DNA from 3 places in the Xanthomonas citri pv. citri genome. Region 2 is predicted to be linked to each of the others. Evidence: predicted binding sites of a transcription regulator. Region 2 holds the regulator's gene; each other region holds the start of a gene.
The links. Region 2 encodes FliA, which starts transcription of late flagellar genes. Its sites were predicted from a motif close to TAAAGTTTNNCNNNCNNNGGCCGATAA; they were not measured.

Region 1 (4,350 bases), 1.4 Mb from region 2:
TCAGCTACCGAGTCACTCAGGTAGATGCTGGAAAAACAGCACTCTGCGTCATCGACGCGGCCGAAATATTCGCCTGCTTCTGCAGCAAACCATGCATTTCACGCGATCAAGCAGGCTGCTCGCTAGGCTAACCTCATCGCAGCGCTGTGCTGCGCAAGACTGTCAGGAGTTCCGCATGGGCGACAATTCGTTTTTATCTCCGGCCTTCATCATCCTGGTCATTGGTGTGATTGCCGTTGTGCTGTTTCTGGTCACGCGTGCCAAGAAAAAGCGCAACAAGAAATAATCGCTGCATGCACTGCTGGCCGTGCTAAGCACATTTGCACACAAGCGCTACGTGATTCCAGCGGCTGCAGCCGTGTGCCGCGGTACTCCAGTCAGAACCGCTCACCTGCCGGCAGGTAGCGCCATTCGCCGATCGCCAGCTTGCCCAGCGACACCCGGCCCACGCGCAAGCGGCGAATGCTCCTGACCTCCAGGCCTACTTCGCCGCACATGTAGCGCAGTTGGCCGGGTTGCACGTGCTTGATCGCAAACCGCAGGCGGTCTTCGCTTTGCCAGCTCACCTTGCAAGGCGACAGACTGCGTTGCTGATAGACCAAGCCATGCGCCAGCCGCGCCATTCCGTAGGGACGCAGCTCACCCTGCACTTCAACCAGAAATTCCTGCTCGATCGCGCTGGCGTCAGCGCTCAGCCGGCGCAGCACGCGGCCATCCTGGCTCAGGATCAGCAGCCCGCTTGCGGCGTCTTCCAGCGGCAGCGGCGCTTGCAAGCGTAGGAAGTGCCGCTTCAACACACGTAGGTCGGACTGGTCCAGTGCGCTGCGCGTTGCCGGCGTGGCCAGCGCCAGCGCGGCATCTGCGCAGATGCCTGCGGGCTTGTGCAGTAACAAGGTGGCGGGCTCGGCAGGCGCCAACACCGCATTTGCGGCCAGGGTGACCTGCGCCACGGTAGCCAGCGCCTGCGGTTCTTCGACCACCACGCCGTCCACGCTGACCCACCCGCCCTCGATGTAGTGCTGGGCCTCGCCACGCGAGCAGCCGAACGCGGCAGCTACACATTTATCGAGACGGATCGGATCGGACATGCGGCGAGCTCAGCATCAGGGGACGGCAGTGTACGTGCTGGCTGCTCGCCCGCGTGAGTCGCTGCGCAATGCATTCGATGGTGCGCCTGCGCAGATCGGCACTGTCCGCTACCGATGCAACGGCAAACGCCGTGCACGCAGACGCCGGCAAACGCTTCTGCACTGAACGACAACGTGGGAAACTCGATGCTCACACAGGAGATCGCAGATGTTTATCCAGTTCGGCACCGCCCGGGTCCGCCTCAACCATATCTCTGTCATCAGCGACCCGTTCAACGCTGGCGAAAGCTTCGGGTCCTACTGCCACTCGGTTCGGGTCGGGCTGATCTCCGGCGAAGAGCTCTTTGCGCGCTTCAACAGCGAGGGTGGCGCCGAGCAACTGCACGCAGACGTGCTCGCTGCGCTGGAAGCCTGAGCAAGAGTGATCGCCATCGCGTCGCGCTGCTTGCGCACGCGATGGCGCAAGCGGCAGCACGTTGCGTTTCCCGGCAGGCATGCTGCAGCGCGGCAACACTCGCGACGCAGCGTGCGGATACTTCAATCCACTAATTCGCACGGCCCACCCGCTACCAGGCTCGCGGCAGATCGTTGCCCAGCGCTCGATGCAGAACTGAGCACTGCATCGCAATCCAATGACCGGTTGCAGGCGAGGCCACGCGCCAATGTCGGCAAAGCGTCAGAAAATCGCTGCACCACTGAGACGCTTCGATCCGGCCAGATGCACATAAATTTGCGCCTTGGAGCTCCCATGTCAGGACACGGGAAGCCGCTGTCAGGAAACTCCCGATCTGTAATGAATCAACGGTAAGTATTTTCGATCGACGGTCTTTAGCTCCCTGGAATCCGGCCGCTAGCTGGGCAAGGCGCTTGAGTCGATGCACCCCGCATCCACCGAGCTGCTCAGCTGTGCTACCTGGAAGCGGTCATGAATGACTTTCTGCAACGCCTCAATGTCGGCCGTCGCCTCGGAATGGCCTTCGGTATTCTGATTCTGCTGTCGGGCCTGCTGGTGGCCACCGGCCTGATCACCATGTCCAATGCGCGTTATGAGCTGGACACCATCGTCAACAACAACATGGAAAGGATCCGACTGTCCTCCGAAATGCTCGATGCCAACACCAACGTGGCGATCGGCTTGCGCGACGTGGTGATGGTCTCCGGCGATGCGGCCAACCGGCGCGCACTGGACATGATCGAAAAGAGTCGTGCGCGCTACAAGCAGGCCCACGATGCCTTGGCTGCGATGCCGAGCAGCGAACTCGAGAAAAAAGCGCTAACGCTGGTGCAGGAAAAGCGCGACGTCTCGGTCAAGTTCAACAACCAGATCCTCGACTACGGCATACGCGACCAGAATCAGCAAGCGCAAGCCTTGTTGCAAGGTGCTGCCGCTGCGGCGATGGACGAGCAACAAGCCGCGATTGCTGCAAATGCTGCCTTAGAGCGCCGCCTCAGCAAAGATGCTTACGCGGCAGCCGTTGCATCGATGCATAACGGCAAGATCATCCTGGCCAGCGGCGGCATTGCTGCGCTGGCGATCAGTGCGCTGCTCGCATGGTTGATTACGCGCAGCCTGACCAGGCCGTTGAGCCAGGCCACGCGCACTGCCGAAGCCATTGCCGCAGGCGATCTGCGCAACGATGTGCACACCACCGCAACGGATGAAACAGGTCGCCTGTTGCAGGCCATGGACAAGATGCAACTGCAGCTGCGCAACCTCATCGCGGCGCAGACCGACATGGCCAAGCATCATGACAACGGCCAGATCAGCTTCCGCATCGACGCAACCGTCTTCCCGGGCGACTACGGCCGCATGGCCAACGACACCAATGCGTTGGTGGCCTCGCACGTGGCCGTGCAAAACGATCTGGCGCGCATCATGGGGCGCTATGCCATCGGCGAACTCTCCGAAGACATGCAGCCCTTGCCGGGCGAAAAGGCCGCCTTCAGCAACACCATGTCGCAGGTCAAGCTCAACCTGTCGGCAATGAATCACCAGATCAAGCACCTTGCACAGGCCGCCGCCAATGGCGACTTCAGTGCCCGCGGCGATGTCGAGCGCTTCCAGTTCGACTTCCGCGTCATGGTGGAGAGCCTGAACCAGTTGATGTCCACCGCGGACGGCAATCTGCAATCGCTGTCGGCACTGCTGCAGTCGATCGCAGCCGGCGACCTCACCGCACGCATGAGCGGCGACTTCCGCGGCGTGTTCGCACAGATGCGCGATGACGCCAATGCGACAGCGAGCCAGCTGGCGCAGATCGTCGGCAACATCCAGCAGTCGGCAGTGTCGATCAACGCGGCTGCCACCGAGATCGCCGCGGGCAATCAGGATCTGTCGCAGCGGACCGAGCAGCAGGCGGCCAACCTGGAAGAGACCGCCGCCTCGATGGAAGAGCTGACCTCCACCGTCAAGCAGAATGCCGAGAGTGCGCGCCAGGCCAATCAACTGGCGATCGGCGCCGCACGCGTGGCCTCGGAGGGTGGCAATGTGGTTGGTAAGGTCGTGGACACGATGAGTGGTATCGAAGCCTCGTCCAAGAAGATCGCCGACATCATCTCCGTCATCGACGGCATTGCCTTCCAGACCAACATCCTGGCGCTGAACGCCGCGGTGGAAGCTGCCCGTGCAGGCGAACAAGGTCGTGGCTTTGCGGTTGTCGCCTCGGAAGTGCGCACGCTGGCGCAGCGTTCCTCCGGCGCAGCGAAAGAGATCAAGGACCTGATCGACGATTCCGTTCAACGCGTGGCCGAAGGCTCGGCACTGGTGCACAGCGCCGGCAAGACCATGGGCGAGGTCGTGGCCAGCGTCCAGCGCGTCACCGATATCATGGGCGAGATTTCGGCGGCCTCGCAGGAGCAATCTGCCGGCATCGAACAGGTCAATCAAACCATCACGCACATGGACGAAACCACGCAACAGAATGCGGCGCTGGTGGAAGAAGCCACTGCCGCCGCCCGCTCCATGGAAGAACAAGCCGTGCAGCTCACCGACGCGGTCGCCATCTTCAAGATCGATGCAAGGCAGGTACGCCGGGCAGACACGCGCGCCACCGCACCGGTCGCGCATCTGTTGAACAAGGTTCGCCACGCCTGAGCAGTGGCGTGGCCCGCTGGCTGCCCTCCAAAGGCGCAGCTGGCGTGAGCGGACCGAAGCGCCTGCCGGCGGCAATCGCAACAAGCCGCTCACGTCGTCCCAAGCGCGCCCTGAGAGGCGCGCTTGGCTGTTGCAACGGCGCAGCCACATTCCAGGGACACCATCTAC
Region 2 (4,350 bases):
CTTGCCCAGCGCTTCGCCGCCCAGCACGCCCCGCGCGACGTGGCCCTGGTCACCACCGACACCCAGCGCGTGGGCGGCCGCGAACAGCTGCACAGCTACGGCCGCCAGCTCGGCATCGCGGTGCACGAGGCCGACAGCGCCGAAAGCCTGCTGGACCTGCTCGAGCGCCTGCGCGACTACAAGCTGGTGCTGATCGACACCGCCGGCATGGGCCAGCGCGACCGCGCCCTGGCCGCCCAGCTGAACTGGTTGCGCGCCGCCCAGCAGGTCACCTCGCTGCTGGTGCTGCCCGCCAACGCCCATTTTTCCGACCTCGACGAGGTCGTACGCCGCTTCGCCCACGCCAAACCCCAAGGCGTGGTGCTGACCAAACTCGACGAGACCGGCCGCTTCGGCAGCGCCTTGTCGGTGGTGGTCGATCACCAAATGCCCATCACCTGGGTGACTGACGGACAGCGGGTCCCTGACGACCTGCACCGCGCCAATGCCGCCAGTCTCGTTCTTCGCCTTGAAGATTTGCGGCGCGCTGCCGATAAGCCCTGTACTCCGGAGCACAACCATGCAGTCGCGTGAATACGCCAAGCTGACCAACGCCTTCCCCCTGTCGGCGACCCGTCCCGAGCCTTTGGGCCCGGTGCGCACCATTGCCGTGACCGGTGGCAAGGGCGGCGTGGGGAAAACCAACATCTCCGCCAACCTGGCCGTGGCGCTTGCCGACATGGGCAAACGCACGCTGCTGCTTGACGCCGACCTCGGCCTGGCCAACCTGGACGTGGTCCTGGGGCTGGCGCCCAAGTACACCCTGGCCGACCTGATCGCCGGCCGTTGCACGCTCGATGAAGTCATCATCGAAGGTCCCGGCGGCGTGCTGGTGGTGCCGGCCGCCTCCGGTCGCCGCCACATGGCCGAACTGGCCCCGGCCCAGCACATCGGCCTGGTCAACGTGTTCTCCGAACTGGAACGCGACCTGGACGTGATGGTCATCGACACCGCCGCCGGCATCACCGACAGCGTGCTGACCTTCTGCCAGGCCGCCCAGGACACCGTGGTGGTGGTCTGCGACGAGCCGGCCTCGATCACCGATGCCTACGCGCTGATCAAGGTGCTCTCGCGCGAACGCGGCGTGGACCGCCTGCAGATCATCGCCAACATGGTGCGCGACCCCAACGAAGGTCGCCTGCTGTACGACAAGCTCTCGCGCGTGTGCGAAAAGTTCCTGGGCGATGTTTCGCTGAACTATCTCGGCCATGTGCCGCAGGACGACTGGCTGCGCCTGTCGGTGCAGCGCCAGCAACCGGTCATCAAGGCCTACCCCGCCAGTCCGTCGGCGCAGGCCATCGCGGAAATCGCACGCCGTACCTCGCGCTGGCAGGCCCCGACCGTGCCGCGCGGCAACGTCGAGTTCTTTGTCGAACGCATCATCCAACGGGGAGTGGCCGCATGAGCACCGCTACCGCAACCACGGCCAGCGCCCAGTACCGCGCCGTGCAGCGCAACAACGCCAACGACGTGGTGACCCAGCACGCCGACCTGGTCCGCCGCATCGCCCACCATCTGGCAGCGCGTCTGCCGGCCAGCGTGGAAGTGGACGACCTGATCCAGGCCGGCATGATCGGCCTGATCGAAGCCTCGCGCAGCTACGACTCCGAACAGGGCGCGTCGTTCGAAACCTATGCCTCGATCCGCATCCGCGGCTCGATGATCGACGAGATTCGCAGGGGCGACTGGGTGCCGCGTTCGGTGCACCGCCGCGCCCGCGATGCCGCCGCCGCCGTGCGCAAGATCGAACAGAACACCGGCCGCGCCGCCGCCGCCACCGAAGTGGCCGCCGCCATGGAAATGCCGCTGCCCGATTACCTGCGCCTGATGGAAGATGCGGCACGTGGCCAGGTGCTGAGCCTGGAATCGCGCATCGAAGACCACGGCGAGCTGGACACCACCGCCAAGGGCGGCCCCAATCCGCAGCAGATGATGGAGCGTGGCGAATTCGGCCGCGAGCTGGGCAAGGCCATCGGCCAACTGCCCGAGCGCGAGCAACTGGTGCTGTCGCTGTACTACGAACAGGAATTGAACCTGAAGGAAATCGGCGCCGTGCTGGGCGTCAGCGAATCGCGCGTGTGCCAGATCCACGGCCAGGCGGTGGTGCGTTTGCGTGGCCGCCTCAAAGTCTTCGAACTGGCCGATGCCGGTGTCGAAATTGACGACTAATTTTTTGTGTTAGGAGCTTGATGTGAACAAGAACATGCGGATCCTGATCGTGGACGACTTCTCGACGATGCGACGTATCGTCAAGAATCTGTTGGGCGATCTCGGCTTCACCAATACCGCAGAGGCCGAAGACGGCAACAGCGCCCTGGCGGCGTTGCGTGCCGGCCCGTTCGATTTCGTGGTCACCGACTGGAACATGCCCGGCATGACCGGCATCGACCTGCTGCGCAACATCCGCGCCGACGCCAAGCTCAAGCACCTGCCGGTGATGATGGTGACCGCCGAAGCCAAGCGCGAGCAGATCATCGAAGCGGCCCAGTGCGGCGTGAACGGCTACATCATCAAGCCGTTTACCGCCCAGACGCTGGAAGAAAAGCTGGGCAAGGTGTTCGAACGTCTGGCGGCGACCGCCTGATGAACGCGACCATGGAAACCGATGCCGAACGTGCCGCGTTGATCGAGCGCCTGCAGAACGCACTCGATGCACTGGAAAGCGGTGACCAGGTCGCCTGGCGTCGCGAGGTGGATCATCTCGCCGCCCTGCGCACGCGCCCGATGATGCAGAGCCTGAGCCGGCTCGCCCGCGAACTCGGCCAGGCGCTGGGCGAGCTGCCCACCATCCCTGAAGAAGCCGGCGAACTGGACGATGCCTGCTCGCGCCTGGACCACGTGGTGGAAATGACCGAAAAGGCCAGCCATCGCACGCTGGATCTGGTCGAAGAATGCCGCGAGCTGGCCAACCAGCTGCGCAACGGCGGGCTCAATCAGGACCAGGGCGCGCTGCTGGAAAAGATGCGCCACAACCTGACCGAGCTGTCGCTGGCGCAGAGCTACCAGGACCTGAGCGGCCAGATCATCCGGCGCGTGGCCGGTATCGTGCGGCGCGTGCACGAAGGCTTCGGTGCGCTCGGCCTGCCGCCGAAGAACATCGAACCGAAGAAAGACGACGGCGGTCTTGCCGGTCCTGCAGTCAAGGGCCTGGACCGTCACGCGGTGTCGCAGGACGATGCCGACGACCTGCTGTCCGGATTGGGGCTGTAACCATGAGTGCTGTTCCAGACGATATTGCTGCCGATTTCATCGTCGAGGCCCAGGAAATCCTGGATCGCCTCGGCGAACAGCTGGTGTCGCTGGAACAGGCGCCAGAAGAAGCCGACCAGCTCAACGCGGTGTTCCGCGGCTTCCACACGCTCAAGGGCGGCGCCGGCTTCCTGGCAATCAAGCCGATGGTGGAGCTGTGCCACGCCGCGGAAGAAACCCTAGGCATGGCGCGCTCGGGCCAGGCGGTGCTGCAGGCGCATCACTTCGATGCCGCACAACAATCGCTGGATTATCTGCAGGCCATGCTGGACGCCATGGGCTCGGGCGAAGCCGTGCCGCACGCGCCGGCCACGTTGATCGCGCAGTTCGACGCCAAGAGCGCCCCGCCGGCGATCAAGGCCGCGCCGCAGGCGGCCGCTGCCAAGCCGGTTGCTGCCGCACACGGCGACGATGCGCATGCGCCCGCCCCCAAGGCGGCCGGCAAGGGCGCGGCCAAGACCGGCGCCGAAGCCGAACAGACCGTGCGCGTGGACACCAAGCGCCTGGACGCCATCGTCAACCTGATCGGCGAACTGGTGCTCTCGCGCAACCGGTTGAAGACCTTGCGCACCCGCCTGCGCGACGAAGAACTGGACCGCGCAGTCAGCACGCTGGACATCGCCACCGCACGCCTGCAGACCGCGGTCATGCGCACCCGCATGCAACCGGTCAGCAAGGTGTTCGCCCGCTTCCCCAAGGTGGCCCGCGATGTGGCGCGCACCTTGTCCAAGGAAGTGGAACTGGAACTGATCGGCGCCGAAACGGAGCTGGACCGCAATCTGGTCGAAGCCCTGGCCGACCCGTTGGTGCACCTGGTGCGCAACGCCATCGACCACGGCATCGAATCGCCGGCCCTGCGCGAAGCCACCGGCAAACCGCGTAGCGGCCATGTGCGCCTGTCGGCGCAGCAGGAAGGCGACTACGTCAGCATCGAAATCCAGGACGACGGCGCCGGCATCGACCCCGAGCGCCTGCGCGAAATCGCCCGCAACAAGGGCCTGATCGACGCCGAAGCCGCCGCCCGCCTGAGCACTGACGAGTGCTTGCATCTGATCTTCATGC
Region 3 (4,350 bases), 1.6 Mb from region 2:
GTCCATCGCTTCCATGGCAGCGACGTTGTGCTGGTACAGCACGCGCATCCAACGTCGCGACCAGACTGGGATGTGGCCGTCTATGGGCCCATCTGCGCCTTCCAAGCGCAAGCGGTACGCGACATCGGCGGCGTGCTGGAACCCGGCGCCGTCGCCGGTTCCTGGCATTGCGACCCGACCGCGGGGGCCGACCAGAAGCAGTTCGTCTATCGCTACGACACCTGGCCCAGGCACGGTGCGCGGCGACCTGCACGCACGCGAAAAGCGCACTGAACGTTACGAACGCCGCGGGGCCGATGCGAATCCGGCCTGGTTTTGGTCAGCGCTGTTTTGCTCAGCAGATCTACTGCGCCGCGTACCAGCGTTTGCACGCTGCATGCGACTGCCTGGCACCGCGCCTCAAACGCTGCGTGTCGGATGGCAGAGGCGTCGCATGATCGTCGGCAACGCACACGCCGGGTCATGCAGTGCGAAAACGTGCGATCGCGACCGGTCGCACCATCACCGCAGCTGACGGCGCGCATTCCAACTCGCATATGCGAAGCCGCCGACGATCGCCAACGGTACGCAGCTCAGCAGCGCATCCCAGCCGACAGCAATCCAGAAGCGATGCGGGTCGCTGTCGACCAGAAAGACCCGTGCCGGCCGGCCACGAATGACGTTGACATAGCGCCCTGCGAGGATTGCCTCACGCAATAGCCACAGACGTCCGCAACATGCGATCACCGCGACGACAGCGACGCCGCGCACCAGCCAGTCGGTCAGGCGTGCGGCCTTGCGTTCAGAGGCCGGCAGCGGGGATGGACGCGGTGTTTTCAAGCCTGCATTCCTATCGACATGGCAGCGAAGTTGACACGCCCCCGTTCAGCTGCGGGCTTCTGGCCATGTGGAGCAACACGTGCAACATGCGGGAAAGACGGCTATCGGTGCGCATGCGGTCTGGGTCGTTCGATCGGTTCACGGCAACCAGCGGTCGCCATCGGCCGGCAGCTTGTGCCGCAGCATCGCCTCGATGTCGCAGCGCAGGTGCGTACACCAGGATCAGCACACCGCCCACTGATCGCGCCCAGCGGTCTTGGCGGCGTATAGCGCAAGATCGGCCTGGCTCAGCAACGCATCCAGCCCGGTGTCGGCGACGATGCGTACCGCGCCCATGCAAAAGCGTACCGGTTCCTCGGCCGGCAGGCCGGCGATGTCGATCGCTGCCACCGCACTACGCAGGCGCGTAAACACCGTGGGAATCTCCTCTTCGCCACAGCCCGGCAACACCAGCAGAAATTCTTCGCCGCCCAGGCGGCCCAGGCGATCCTGCCCGCGCAGGGCCAGCCGCGATGCGCTGGCCAGCGCCTTGAGCACCGTATCGCCGGTGGCATGCCCATACACGTCGTTGATCTGCTTGAAGTGATCCAGATCGATCAATGCCAGCATGCCCGGCGTGTGCGAGCGCAAGGCCTGCTCGATCTGCTGCTGCGCCTCGGTGCGAATGGCGCGCCGGTTGGGCAGGCCGGTGAGTTCATCGCGCATCGCCAGCCGCGATAGCTGGCGGCGGTGCCGTGCGCCGAAGGCCAGCACCACCAATGCACCGAGCAACAACAGGCAGGCTGCGCACAACGCGATCCACAGCGCCCGCTGGCCGGCTTCGCGCGCCTGCAGTGCCAGCTGCGCGGTCTCGCTACGGCGGCGCAGCTCGGCCGTTTCGGCGCCGCGGCGGGCATCTTCGTAGCGCGCCTGCAACCGCAACATCACCGTATCGCGCTGGCGGTCCAGGCTATGCGCGCGCAGCGCGTTGGCGCGTTGCAGTTCCTGGTAGGCCTCTGCATGGCGACCTTGCGACGCCAGCGCCTGGGCGATCGCGTCCACCAGTTGCGCGCGCCGGTGCAAGGTCAGGTTGGGGTCGTCTGCGGCCTTGGCAGCCACGATTTCCGCGTCCAGACCCTCAGCCTTCAACGCGATCAAGGCCCGCAGCAACACGGCGTGGCACGCCGCGACGCGCCCGATATTGCCTTGTTGCTGCATCAACGGCAGGGCTTCGCGGGCCATCGTCAATGCAGAAGCGGCATCGCCGGTTTCGATCAGGGCCTCGCTGGCGCTGGTCAGCGCTGCAGCCACGCCGGCCTGGTCGCGCAGTTCGCGACTGAGCGCCAACGCGCGCCTGAAATGCAGCAGCGCCGCTTCGGGTTGCCGTGTGGCCAAGGCAGTGCCGAACTCGTATTCGATCAGACTGCGCTGAAAGCGCGCCGGCTGGTCGTGCAGGCGTGCGAGCGCACGCTGCAGGTAGTCTTCGGTTTCGTTGTCTTCGGCGGCGCGACCGCCGACGCGGCTGGCCAATGACCCCAGTTGCGTCAACGCGTCCAGCTCCAGCCCCAGGAGTTTTTCGCGCGCCGCACATTGATAGCTGGCCTGCGCCGCGTTCCACGACTCATCGCTGCTGCCGGAGGCGAGCATGCTCCACATGTCGATTGCCTCGACTTCGCACAGCAGATCGTTGGGGCCCAGCGCGCTGGCCCGTTGGCGCAGCGCTTCCAACCGCGCCACCATGACGCGATTGGGGTTTTCGCGCACATCGCTGAGCGCCTGCACGATGTCCAGCCACAGCTGCGCCTGCGAGGCGTTGCCGTGCAACTGGTCGAGCCTTCCGCGCGCCTGCGTCAGCGCCACCTGGCGGCGTTCGCTGTCTTCCAGTGAAATAAGCACGCGCGCCTGCGCCAGCAAGGCCCAGAACTCGGCATCCACGTCGTGGTCGCCGCTAGCGCGCTGCAGTGCGCCTTGTGCGATCTGCAACGCGACCACGGGGTCGTCGATGGTCGCCGCTTCGATCGTCTTCCACGGCTGCGGCTGCGCCGACACCATGCCACTGCCCAGCAGCAAGGCAAACGCGGCGAGCCCCTGTCGCCACCGGACCACGAACATGCTCATCGCATCATCACGTCGACGACGGGCCGCAGCGTGCGCACGCCAAGCTGATGCCATCTGCGCTTACGTGGCGGCTTGCTGGTTGCTGCGGCATTTCAAGCACTCCCACGGTTGGAGGACGATGGAGTCCAGCGGAATTTCAGGCCAAACGCCAATCTTCCGAGTGATGCGAATGGCATGATGACCAACGCACACGACAGGCCACGTGATCGACGCGCAAGCGGTCGCGTTCGTTATCGGCCCAGGCGGGCCATTCTTGAATCCGGATGACGGTAGAACGCGGCACATCGCACTGGCGCGCAGACGGCAGCCAGGCCGACGTCGTCGCCTGGCTATCGCGCAATGCGCCGACGCACGGCGACAAGCGATCCACCCCATCTGCCCCGATCGCCCTGCCATCGCGATGCCCGGGCACAGCAGCCTTGCGCGCCAGCAGGTGAAGCTTCCACGGCGCGGCCGCGTAAACTGCCGCACGGCAGCTGCCGCCCCTCGATCTTCCGGAGACGCCGTGATCTCACACCTGCCCCGCGCGCTCACCGTGCTCGCCATCGCCTTGCTGTCGGCCTGCGCCACACAGGCCCCGCGTGCCCCGCAACGCTCGCCCGAGGCGGTCAAGACCGATATCGCGCGTCGCCTGCCGGCAACATTGCCCGACCGCGCCGGCTGGGCCAGCGATGTGTACGTGGCGCTGTCCTCGCAGGCGTTGGACACCAGCGCCGAGCACATCTGCGCAGTGCTGGCAGTGACCGAGCAGGAATCGAGCTACCAGGCCAACCCGGTCGTGCCCAACCTGGGCAAGATCTCGCGGGCAGAGATCGACCGCCGCGCCGGTGCGCATCACATTCCCGGCTTCATGGTCGATGCCGCCTTGCGTCTGCCGTCGCCGGATGGGCGCAGCTATGCCACGCGCATCGCTGCCGCGCGCACCGAAGAGGAACTGAGCCGCATCTTCGAAGACTTCACCGGCAGCGTGCCGTTGGGCGCGCGACTGTTCGACGGGTTCAACCCGGTGCATACCGCCGGGCCGATGCAGGTGAGCATCGCCTTCGCCGAACAGCATGCGCAGCGCTACCCCTACCCGCCCGGCGATTCGATCCGCCACGAAGTCTTCAGCCGGCGCGGTGGGCTGTGGTTCGGTACGCAGCATCTGCTGGGTTATCCCGTCAGCTACGACGCGCTGCTGTACCGCTTCGCCGATTTCAACGCCGGCTGGTACGCCAGCCGCAATGCCGCCTTCCAGGCCGCGCTGAGCAAGGCCAGCGGTATCGCGCTGGCCCTGGACGGCGACCTGCTCACGCCGGGCGCCAGCCTGGATGCGCCCGGCGGCACCGAGCGCGCCGCACGCAGCCTGGGCAGCCAGTTGGCGATGAGCGACCGCCAGCTCCGCCGCGCACTGGAGGACGGCAACACCGCAGATTTCGCGAACTCCGACCTGTA

Region 1: AMD14_RS16280 (methyl-accepting chemotaxis protein) is a predicted target of FliA. The motif match lies at 1,894-1,920, and genes of this name have one in related genera.
Region 3: AMD14_RS03555 (GGDEF domain-containing protein) is a predicted target of FliA. The motif match lies at 3,147-3,173, and genes of this name have one in related genera.

Annotation. Positions count from the first base shown of each region.
Region 1 is NZ_CP008998.1:3,657,682-3,662,031, forward strand. It holds gene AMD14_RS16265 (rRNA pseudouridine synthase) at 378-1,088, opposite strand; gene AMD14_RS16270 (hypothetical protein) at 1,297-1,503, shown strand; gene AMD14_RS16280 (methyl-accepting chemotaxis protein) at 2,014-4,182, shown strand.
Region 2 is NZ_CP008998.1:2,245,273-2,249,622, reverse strand. It holds gene flhF (flagellar biosynthesis GTPase FlhF) at 1-573, shown strand, start outside; gene AMD14_RS10290 (MinD/ParA family protein) at 560-1,444, shown strand; gene AMD14_RS10285 (RNA polymerase sigma factor FliA) at 1,441-2,208, shown strand; gene cheY (chemotaxis response regulator CheY) at 2,231-2,623, shown strand; gene AMD14_RS10275 (protein phosphatase CheZ) at 2,623-3,249, shown strand; gene AMD14_RS10270 (chemotaxis protein CheA) at 3,252-4,350, shown strand, end outside.
Region 3 is NZ_CP008998.1:695,061-699,410, reverse strand. It holds gene AMD14_RS03565 (hypothetical protein) at 1-273, shown strand, start outside; gene AMD14_RS03560 (hypothetical protein) at 502-696, opposite strand; partial or broken gene AMD14_RS25195 (transcriptional regulator) at 869-980, opposite strand; gene AMD14_RS03555 (GGDEF domain-containing protein) at 1,042-2,916, opposite strand; gene AMD14_RS03545 (DUF1615 domain-containing protein) at 3,422-4,350, shown strand, end outside.